3 regions of the Pseudoduganella sp. R-31 genome follow, and region 3 is predicted to be linked to each of the others. Evidence: riboswitches for the same ligand, from Rfam matches in the RefSeq annotation. Region 3 holds a riboswitch; each other region holds the start of a gene.
What was found. A riboswitch is a leader RNA that binds a small molecule or an ion and turns the genes downstream of it on or off. The one in region 3 is predicted to bind cobalamin.

Region 1 (3,226 bases), 1.9 Mb from region 3:
CCGTTCGCGCCGAGCAGCGCGTGACGGCGTCCGCGCCCAAGCGACAACGTGCAGCCGCGCAGGCCTGGGCTGCCGTCGGCAAACGCGTGCTCCACTGCTTCGAGTTCGATCAAAGGCGTCATAGCCTGTCACGCAGGGAAAATGCCAGCAGCAGCACGCTCGCCAGCAAGGATAGGGCAAGCTGGCGTCGCGCATGCGGGAAGGAGGCCGGCAAGTGGCGCAGGCTGCCCTCGAAGGCGCGCGCATCGGCCGCCATTTGCAGTGCCGACGCGCGCTGCCATACCTGTAGTGCCATCTGGCCCGTCAGCAACCCTATCGACCGCCAGTGTTGGCGCCAGCCGCCATGTCCCAGGCGCGCAGCTTGCGCGGTACTGCCTTCGTCCCATGCCTGGCGCAGCACGAACAGCATGCGGTAGCACAGCGCCATCAGGTCCAGCAGCAGTTCGGGTACGCGCAGGCGGCGCAGCAACATCAACAGGTCCGGCATCGGCGTGGTCAGCACCAGCCCGAGTACGGCGGCCAGCGCGGCGATCGAGCGCAGGGCAATGTACCCGACTGCCGGCGAGAGCCCAGGCGCCCACCGCCAGCCGCCCCCGCCGTCAGGCGTGACCAGCATTGTCAGGCAGGACAGCAAAAGGAAGCCGACCGGCGCTACCGCTACGGCAAAGTAGGTCCGGATTGGCACGCGCGCCCCGGCCAGCGTGGCGAACATGGAGAGCAGCGCGAGCACGGCCAGCGTGTCAAGGCTGCGGGCGAGCCAGGCGGCAGCGATGCCGGCCAGCGCGAACAGGCCCTTCGCGCCTGGAGCGACGGCCTGCCAGCGCGAGGCGTAGGCTGCGGCGTCAATCCGCATGGGAATCCTGCTCCGGCACCGAATCCCCCTGTGCGCAACGTTGTTCGCGCTCGCGCGCCATCGATGTGCCGAGCCAGAAACCGATCACGCCCGCGCCGATCGCAGCTTGCAGCGCGAACAGCAGCGACGCGATCTCTCCGCTCGGCGGTTCGAACAGCGGTGCAAACCAGGGTTTGTAGTGTGGTGCGATGATGCCAATCGCCTGTTGCGCGCGCGAATCCGCTCCGCTGAATGCTGCTGGCGCCGCGCCGCCCGGCTCCGCCGGCGGCATGTCTGCAAACCACAGCGGCAAAACGGTCAACAGGATGATGGCCGCCCAGATCAAGCCAGTACGCGCCTTCATGCCGACTTCTCCTTCACATGCGCCATCACCGGCAGCAGGCGCAGCTCGTGCGCATTGAAGCGCGCCATCGCATTCACCACCAGTACGGTCAGCAAGCCTTCGCTGATAGCGATCGGCAGTTGTGTCAACGCGAAGATACCGGCGAACTTGGCGAACGAAGCGCTGATACCACCGATCGGATCAGGAAAGGCCCAGGCCAGCTGTGCAGAAGTGGTCAGGTAAGTTGCCAGGTCGCCGATACAGGCGGCCGCGAACACCGCGACCGCGCGCGATAGCCCGAGGGCCGCCGTGGAGCGGAATACGCCATAGGAAACGAAGGGCCCGACGATCGCCATGGAGAACACGTTCGCGCCCAGCGTGGTCAAGCCGCCGTGGGCCAGCAGCAAGGCCTGGAACAGCAGCACGACAAAGCCGACCGGCACCATCGCCGCAGGACCGAACAGCAGCGCGCCAAGCCCGACGCCGGTCGGATGCGAACAGCTTCCCGTCACGGACGGCAGCTTCAGCGCAGACAGGAGGAAAGCGAAGGCCGAAGCAACGCCAAGCAGCATGCGCCGCTCGGGGTGCGCCTGCAAGCCGCGCGCCATGCTGCGCAGGCCCCAGGCCAGGAAAGGAGCGGATACGGCTGCCCAGCCAAGCGCATGCGCGGGCGGCAGGAAACCTTCCATGATGTGCATTCGAAACCTCCCGTCGAATGGTCTATGGGAGCACCTTCATGGGAGAATCGGGAGACGGTCGACAGGGGGCAGGCGGGCAAGACGCAGGAAGCCGGTCGACAGCGGCTTCCCTTCACCCCGGAGAACAGTGCTGGCAGTATCGGGCCGGTATTCTGGCTCGCCTTCATCCTCGTCCGGGCCTTCCCGCGCGTTGCGCAGTGGCGTATTTCCGGATTCGTCAGGCTTACAGCAGCGGGGGCTGCACCGGAGTGGCCGCACATGGCAGCGTCACCGGTTTCCCGTTTAACGCGCATCCAGGACAGGACGCGCGCACCCAATTGCCGAATAGTACATTAAAGGTCTCTTGCGTGGCAAACGCCTGTGATCTCGGTCAGGAAGGCTGCCATTGCCTGTACGCGCAGGCTCGCTTTCAGGTCGCGGTGATAGACCAGCCACAGGTCGCGCGATACTGGCGTGGCCAGTCGCCCCATTCGCTGGAGCGCCGGCTCTGCATCACCGATGAAACATGGCAGCATGGCGGCGCCCACGCCGGAGCGGGCGGCGGCGATCTGCGTGGGCAGGCTGTTGCACGCCAGGACTGGCGGTTTGCCGTCGAATGCAGTGCGCAGTGCGGCTGCCATCGGCAGGCCATCCCAGGCGCCGTCCCAGCTTATGTAGTCACCGCTGTCATGCGAAACAGCGGCTGCGCGGTAAAGGGCGAAATCGACCTTGCCGATACGCCTTGCGATGTAGTCGCCTGCTCCATCGTCCGGAGCGGCCATGCGCAGCGCCAGGTCGGCTTCGCGCCGCGACAGGTTGACCGCAGCCATGGCGATATCGAGCTCCACCCTTAGCGCCGGATGCAGCGTTCGCAATGCCGCCAGCCTGGGCGCGACCAGGAATTGCGCCAGCATTTCAGTAGTCGCCAGCCGCACCACGCCGGACACTGCGCGCTGCGCATCGCCCGGCGCAGCAGCGGCAGCCATGGCCTGCTCCACCTGCCCGGCGTGCGCCAGCAGTTCACTGCCGTCATCGGTCAGCGCATAGCCGCTTTGCTGGCGCAAGAACAGCTTTCGGCCAGTGCGGCGCTCCAGCGCGTCAACGTGGCGCGAGACCGTGGATGCGCTGGTGCCCAGTACCGCAGCAGCGCCGCTAAGGCCGCCGCTTCGTGCAACCGCGAGAAAGAACTTCAGCTCATTCCAGTCGAAGGCAAGGTTTTTCATTTTCGGAAAACTGTTTTCTGAACTCACAAAACTACGTCCAATTCTGGAAACCTATACTAACCTTAATCTCAACTCCCGGAGCCAAGCCATGACTGTCCTGTATGGAGAATCCGCCGGCATCGCCGTCATTGCATTGAATCGCCCCGATGCG
Region 2 (3,226 bases), 1.9 Mb from region 3:
AGCGCAGCGACTGTTCCTGCGCCACCGCCGTGCCGACACACCAGTTGCCATCGTCAAGAGCGCCTACCGCCGCCGCGAAAATATTGTCTTCACCACCCTCGACAGCATGGCCGACGCCGACATTGGCATGCTCAGCACTGTCCTGATTGGCAACAGCAACACCTTCGTGCGCAACGGCCTGATGGTAACGCCGCGCGGCTACGCCAACAAGTACGACATGCAAGAGGGTGGCGCGACGCGCGAAGGTGAGCGTGCAGGCCGTTCCCTGTCGACAGGCCTGCTGGGATGGCTCGATACGCTGCGCGCCGAACACGAAGCCGGTGCCAGCATTGAAGAACTGGCAGCGCAGTACCGACTGCCCGCCGACTATATCCGCGCCACGCTCGACGAGCCGTGGGAAGCCGAGACCAGCACCGAAGCGGAAGGGAGCGAAGCATGAGCGACACCCCGGTAAAACCAAAGATCAGCAGCTACCACCGCCACCTGCTGATTTGCACCGGCCCGCGCTGCACTGCCGACGGCCAGTCGCAGGCCCTGTTCGACAGCCTGGGCGACAAGTTCAAGGCCGCGGGGCTGAATGAGGGCGAGCTGCGCGTGAAACGCAGCCGGGTAAGCTGCTTTGCGGCCTGCAAGGGCGGCCCGATCGTCTGCGTCCAGCCGGACGGCACCTGGTACTACAATGTCACTCCCGAGAACATGGACCGCATCATCGACCAGCACCTGTGCAATGGACAGGCCGTTGAGGAAATCGTGTTCCATCAACAGTGAGAGTAGAAGTGCAAAGCAGTTTTGACCAGGCAGCGATTGATGCCGTTTATCGTGTAATTGCCGAACGGCGCGACGTGCGCCACTTCGTACCTGGTGCAATCGATGAAGACCTCCTCATGCGCCTGTTAGCAGCGGCCCACCAGGCGCCAAGTGTCGGCCTGATGCAGCCCTGGCGCTTCATCCGCATCGAGAGCCCCGAGCTGCGCGAGCAGATGTATCGGCTGGTTGACGAAGAGCGCCGGGCCACCGGCGCCGCTCTTGGCGACCGCAACGAAGAGTTCATGCGGCTGAAGGTCGAAGGCATCCGTGACTGCGGCGAAGTGCTGGTGGCAGCCCTGATGGACCATCGCGAAAAGCACATCTTCGGCCGCCGCACCTTGCCCGAAATGGACCTGGCCTCGGCAGCCTGCGCTATCCAGAACATGTGGCTGGCCGCCCGCGTGGAAGGCCTTGGCATGGGTTGGGTCTCGCTGTTCGACCCGCTCAAGCTGGCTGCCTTGCTGGGCATTCCTGAAGGCGGCAAGCCGGTCGCCATCATCTGCCTCGGGCACGTCGCCGGCTTTTATCCCAAGCCGATGCTGGAACTCGAAGGATGGGCCATGCGCGGCAAGCTGGCCGACCTGGTTTATACCGACAGGTGGCAGGATAACAACAGTGCATAGCGTATAATCGCCGCCGTTTGGTGCCTCGCGCGCGTTCAAGCGTGCAGTTAAACGGGAAACACATGGCCGTGCTGGTTCAGCCGGCAGGCCAGGGTGTGCTGCCCCCGCAACGGTAAGCAAGCATCGTTCTCCAACGAAGGCCGTCTACACAAGCCACTGTGCGCAAGCATGGGAAGGCAAGACGGTTTGCCTTGCCAGCCCGGATACCGGCCAGACAGGTGGTGCACGCATCGGCGACGATGCGCGCGCTGTTCGGTCGCGCTCACGGGGAGGTGGGCGGGATTGCCGATTCAAACATCCATAATGAAAAAGAAACTGATCCCCATGGTCGCGGGGGCCTTGTGCGCTGTCGCGCAGGCACAAGAGCAAGAGACACCAGCCAGGGTGTACGTCGTTGGCCATCACTATGACAATGGCATTCGCACTTCCGACGCTGCCAGCGAAGGAACCATCACTTCGGCACTGATCGCCAACCGGCCTGCATTGCGGCCCGGCGAGATCCTTGAATTCGTGCCGGGCATGATCGTCACCCAGCACAGCGGCGACGGCAAGGCGAACCAGTACTACCTGCGCGGCTTCAACCTGGACCACGGTACCGACTTCGCCACCTTCGTCGACGGCATGCCGGTCAATATGCGCACGCACGGCCACGGCCAGGGCTATACGGACCTGAATTTCCTGATTCCAGAACTGGTTGGCCGCATCCGCTACCGCAAAGGCCCCTATTACGCAGACGAAGGCGATTTTGCATCGGCCGGCGCCGCGCATATGGGCCTGTCTGATAAGCTGAACGAAAATTTTGCATCGCTGACCGTCGGCGCGGATAACTATCGCCGCGGCGTAGTGGCGAATTCCACCGAGGTTGGCAACGGCAACCTGCTGTATGCACTCGATTTCGGCCACAACGACGGCCCTTGGCAGATGCCGGAAGCGTTCCACAAATCGACGGGTGTGCTGCGATACAGTTCGGGCAACAGCGCGGAGCGTTTCAGCATTACCGGCATGGCGTACAAGGCCGGCTGGCACGCGACCAGCCAGATCCCGCTGCGCGCGGTACAGGACGGACGGCTGGATGAATTCGGTGCGGCCGATCCGAGCGACGGCGGCCGCACCGCGCGCTACAGCCTTTCCGCCGAGTGGCGCAAGCGCGCGGGCGACACGCTGACGGAGGCGCACGCCTATCTGGTACGCAACGATCTCTCGCTGTACAACGACGTCACCTATTTCCTCGACGATCCGGTCAACGGCGACCAGGTGCTGCAGACGGAACGCCGCAAGATGACGGGTTTCGACCTGACCCAAACCTGGTTCGGTCAACTCGGCCAACGCTCGATGGAGAACAACATCGGCGTGCAGGGGCGCTTCGACCGCATTGCGCCAGTCGGGCTGTACGCAACGACGCAGCAGCAGGTGCGGCACCCGATCGCCGAATCGCGTGTTACCGAAGCGAGCATGGCCGCATGGTTCCAGAACACAGTGCAGTGGACGGACTGGCTGCGCTCCATTGCCGGCGTCCGCTACGACAGCTACCGCTTCAATGTCGGCAGCTCTATCGCGGAGAACAGCGGGAAGGTGAACGATCACATTGCATCACCCAAGATCTCCCTTGTGCTCGGGCCCTGGAGCAAGACGGAGTTCTTTGTGAACTACGGAGAAGGCTTCCACAGCAACGATGCGCGCGGTACCACGGCACGCCTGTCGCCACGCGAACGCGAGCCTGTCGATCCTGTCACGCCGCTGGTGAAAACGCGCGGTGCGGAAGTCGGCGCCCGCAGCGAGTTCGTGACCGGCCTGCA
Region 3 (3,226 bases):
CGGCAGTGGCAGCACCTCGTCGCTGCTGAAGGAGGAAATGCGGTCATCCACGCGCGTGGTGGCGTAGACCTGCTGCGCGAAGACGGTTTCCACCAGCTGGCGCTGGCCGCTGACTTCTGCCAGCGTCTCACGGAAATCAGCCACGCTTGGGTGGCGGAATTTCCAGCGGCGGTAATACTCCTTGAAGGCGCGCTCCATGGTTTCCTTGCCCAGCTGCGCTTCCAGGTCATGCATGACCAGGGTGGTGCGCGAGTACACCGGGCCAATGCCTTGCAGGCGGGTATAGGCATTCTGGCCCAGCGGATCGGAGGGCTCGTCGCGCGGCGTGCCCTGGCGTTCGAACTCGAAGCCCTTGATGGTGGGCGCAAATCCGATCGCTCGCAGGAACGGCGTCGTGAGGTAGGCCTTGCGGCCCGTATCGCGCAGCATGCGCTGGTTCCAGTACTCGTTCAGGCCTTCGTCCAGCATCGGCTCTTCGAACTCGTTGCTGGCGAGGATGCCGTAGAAGTAGCCATGGCCGAATTCGTGAATGGTGACGAAATCCAGCGCCGCCGATGCGAACGTGCCCGGCTTCAGGCCGGCGAAGTTGTCGACAGTGAAGAAGGTGGGGTACTCCATGCCGCCCGCTTCGCTGGCGTTATGCGGAGGAATGACCACCGTCACGGTCTTGTATGGATAGGGGCCGAGGGTCTTCGAGAAGTAGTCCAGCGAATCCTTGGTGGCCTGCAAGGCAGGCGCCGCGTTGGATGCGAATTCCGGCGGATAAAGCACGGTGATCTTCACTTGCGGGCTGCCGGGCCCGGTCCAGGTGCCGGTCAGCGGTGCCGCAGTGCGCTTGTCGGCGGTCCACGCGAAATCGTGCACGTCGCCCTGCACGAAATGGTGGGTCAGCTTGCCGTCCTTTTCCTGCGGTGCGCCCTGCAGTTCGCCGGTGGCTCCCACGGTATATTCCCTGGGGACGGTGAGCTTGACGTCATAGCTGCCAAAGTCCGCGTAATACTCGGATTCCGCGTGGTATTCATGCGCGTTCCAGCGCACCGCGGTGGCGCCCCGTTCGCCCGGCAGTTCCAGCACGGCGATCTTGGGGAACCATTGCGCCACCAGGTGGAAGCTGTCGAAGTAGCCGCTGCGCGCCATCACGCGCGGAAGCTGGTCGAAAAAGGCGATATCGAGCGTGGTGCTGGCGCCCGCTGCGACAGCCTGCGGCAGGTCAAGGCGCACCACGGTCTGGTCGGCCGCCGGGCCGCCGTCGGGATGCACGAAAGTCCACGGCACCTTGGCGCCGCCTTGCTGCACGCTGCGCAATTCCGTGTAGCCCCATTCTCCATCTTTGCTCAGGGCGCTGTTGCGAATGCCGCTGCCGGTTTTGCGCTCCTCGGTGTGGAAGGTGCTGTAGCCGTTCTGGAAGGCATTCAGGTACAGGTGCAGGTAGACGCTGCGCACCGGTTCGGCGCTGCGGTTGCGCCAGGTCAGGCGCTGCTTGCCGTCGATGGTGTGCTTGACCGGATCCAGGCTGGCTTCGATCTGGTAGTCCACCACGCGGTCGGACAACGTGGCCTCCTGGCCGGTGCGGATGCCGCCCCAGGCGCCGGGAGCGCTGGGCTGCATGACGGCGGCCGCCTTGGCTGGCGCCAGTGCGATGCCGCTACCGGCTTCCGGCACGGTGGCGGACGTCGCGCCACCGGCCCACAGGCTGGCCTGGACCGCGACCCCGCCCAACAGGGCGGCCGCGGCCAAAAGGTGAGTGATGCGCATAAGACTCCATTGGGTTTTTTGCAACACCAAAATATAGCCCGGGTGGCGGCCGATTGCCAAACTTTTATGCCAACTTTAACCGGCGTATAATGGCGGCGCCTTGGTGCCCGCCTCCTGTTCGTGGAGGCAGTTAAACGGGAAACGCAATGTGCTGCCCCCGCAACGGTACGCAAGCGCCGTCATTGAGACGGCAGGCCGCGCCAATTAGCCACTGCTGCTGCAGGAAGGTGGCCCGGTCAGTCTTGCCAGCCCGGATACCGGCCAGGGAGGTGGAAGCGCGCCCGCGCAGGGTTCGTCTTCTGTGGATTCCGGCTGCGGGGACGCAGGCGGATACTCTTTCTACTGATTTGCCATGACCTTCATCACTTCGCGCTGCGCCGTTGCCGCAGCGGTTGCCCTGTGCTTTGCCGCAGCGGCCCAAGCCCAATCGAACACCGTTGTCGTTTCCGGCTCCCGCTTCGCCAGCGATCCGTCGCTGCTGCCGATCGGCGCCACCACCATCACCGCGGCCGACATCCGCCGCGCCGGCGTGTCCGACGTCAACCAGGCGATCCGCAAGATCGGCGGCGTGTACGGCCGCCAGAGCCTGACCGGCAGCCCCGACTTCGGCCTCGACCTGCGTGGCTTCGGCACCAACAGCGACCAGAACGTGGTGATTGTGCTGGATGGCGTGCGCCTGAACGAAAACGAGCTGTCCAGCGCAACCCTGTCCACCATTCCGATCGACATGGTGGAGCGCATCGACATCATGCGCGGCGGCGCCAGCGTGCTGTATGGCGAAGGCGCCACCGGCGGCGTGATCCAGATCACCACCAAGCGCCCGCAAGCCGGCGAGCGCAGCGGCAATATGTTCACTGAGCTGGGCCAGTTTGACAGCGGCGAGGTGCGCGCCAGCGTGGCACAGGGCTTCGACGGCTTTGCCTTCGACGCGTCGGCCGGCCACCAGCGCTCCGACAACTACCGCGACAACAATGAATTCAAGCAGTCGCGCCTTAACGGCGGCGTGAAGTTCAGCACCGGCGTGGGCAGCTTCTCGCTGCGTGCCGACATCGCGCGCCAGGACCAGCGCTTCGCCGGCAGCCTGACGGAAGCGCAATTCAACGCCAATCCGCGCCAGACCCTGACCCCGAACGATTTCGGCAAGCTCGATAGCGACCGCTATACCGCCGCCTGGGAGCACAAGGTAGGCGCTTTCGACCTGGCTGCGGAGCTGTCGCATCGCAAGAAGGAAGCGGAAGCCACTTACTTCAGTCCATGGGGCGTTTCCAGCTCCGCCTACGACACGAAGCAGACCCAGTTCTCGCCGCGCGTGCGCCACCTTGGCCAGTTCGACGGCATGCTGAATGAACTGGTCGCCGGCTTTGACTTCGGCCGCTGGAACCGCGTCACCACCGCGTCCTTCTCCGCCGCCGACGCCAGCCAGCGCAGCAAGGCTTTCTACCTGCGCGACGAAATGAAGTTCTCCGGCCCG

Region 1: linked by a shared signal. The riboswitch ahead of ACN9MY_RS01655 (energy-coupling factor ABC transporter permease) and the one ahead of ACN9MY_RS10545 (TonB-dependent receptor) in region 3 are both predicted to bind cobalamin.
Region 2: linked by a shared signal. The riboswitch ahead of ACN9MY_RS01730 (TonB-dependent receptor) and the one ahead of ACN9MY_RS10545 (TonB-dependent receptor) in region 3 are both predicted to bind cobalamin.

The regions. Positions count from the first base shown of each region.
Region 1 covers NZ_CP183986.1:363,075-366,300, reverse strand. Annotated here, with positions in the region: gene ACN9MY_RS01670 (energy-coupling factor ABC transporter ATP-binding protein) at 1-122, opposite strand, end outside; gene cbiQ (cobalt ECF transporter T component CbiQ) at 119-853, opposite strand; gene ACN9MY_RS01660 (energy-coupling factor ABC transporter substrate-binding protein) at 843-1,196, opposite strand; gene ACN9MY_RS01655 (energy-coupling factor ABC transporter permease) at 1,193-1,873, opposite strand; cobalamin riboswitch at 1,999-2,203, opposite strand; gene ACN9MY_RS01650 (LysR family transcriptional regulator) at 2,206-3,075, opposite strand; gene ACN9MY_RS01645 (enoyl-CoA hydratase-related protein) at 3,164-3,226, shown strand, end outside.
Region 2 covers NZ_CP183986.1:374,436-377,661, forward strand. Annotated here, with positions in the region: gene cobJ (precorrin-3B C(17)-methyltransferase) at 1-439, shown strand, start outside; gene ACN9MY_RS01720 ((2Fe-2S) ferredoxin domain-containing protein) at 436-768, shown strand; gene bluB (5,6-dimethylbenzimidazole synthase) at 777-1,430, shown strand; cobalamin riboswitch at 1,433-1,659, shown strand; gene ACN9MY_RS01730 (TonB-dependent receptor) at 1,734-3,226, shown strand, end outside.
Region 3 covers NZ_CP183986.1:2,302,736-2,305,961, forward strand. Annotated here, with positions in the region: gene ACN9MY_RS10540 (M1 family metallopeptidase) at 1-1,755, opposite strand, end outside; cobalamin riboswitch at 1,840-2,035, shown strand; gene ACN9MY_RS10545 (TonB-dependent receptor) at 2,108-3,226, shown strand, end outside.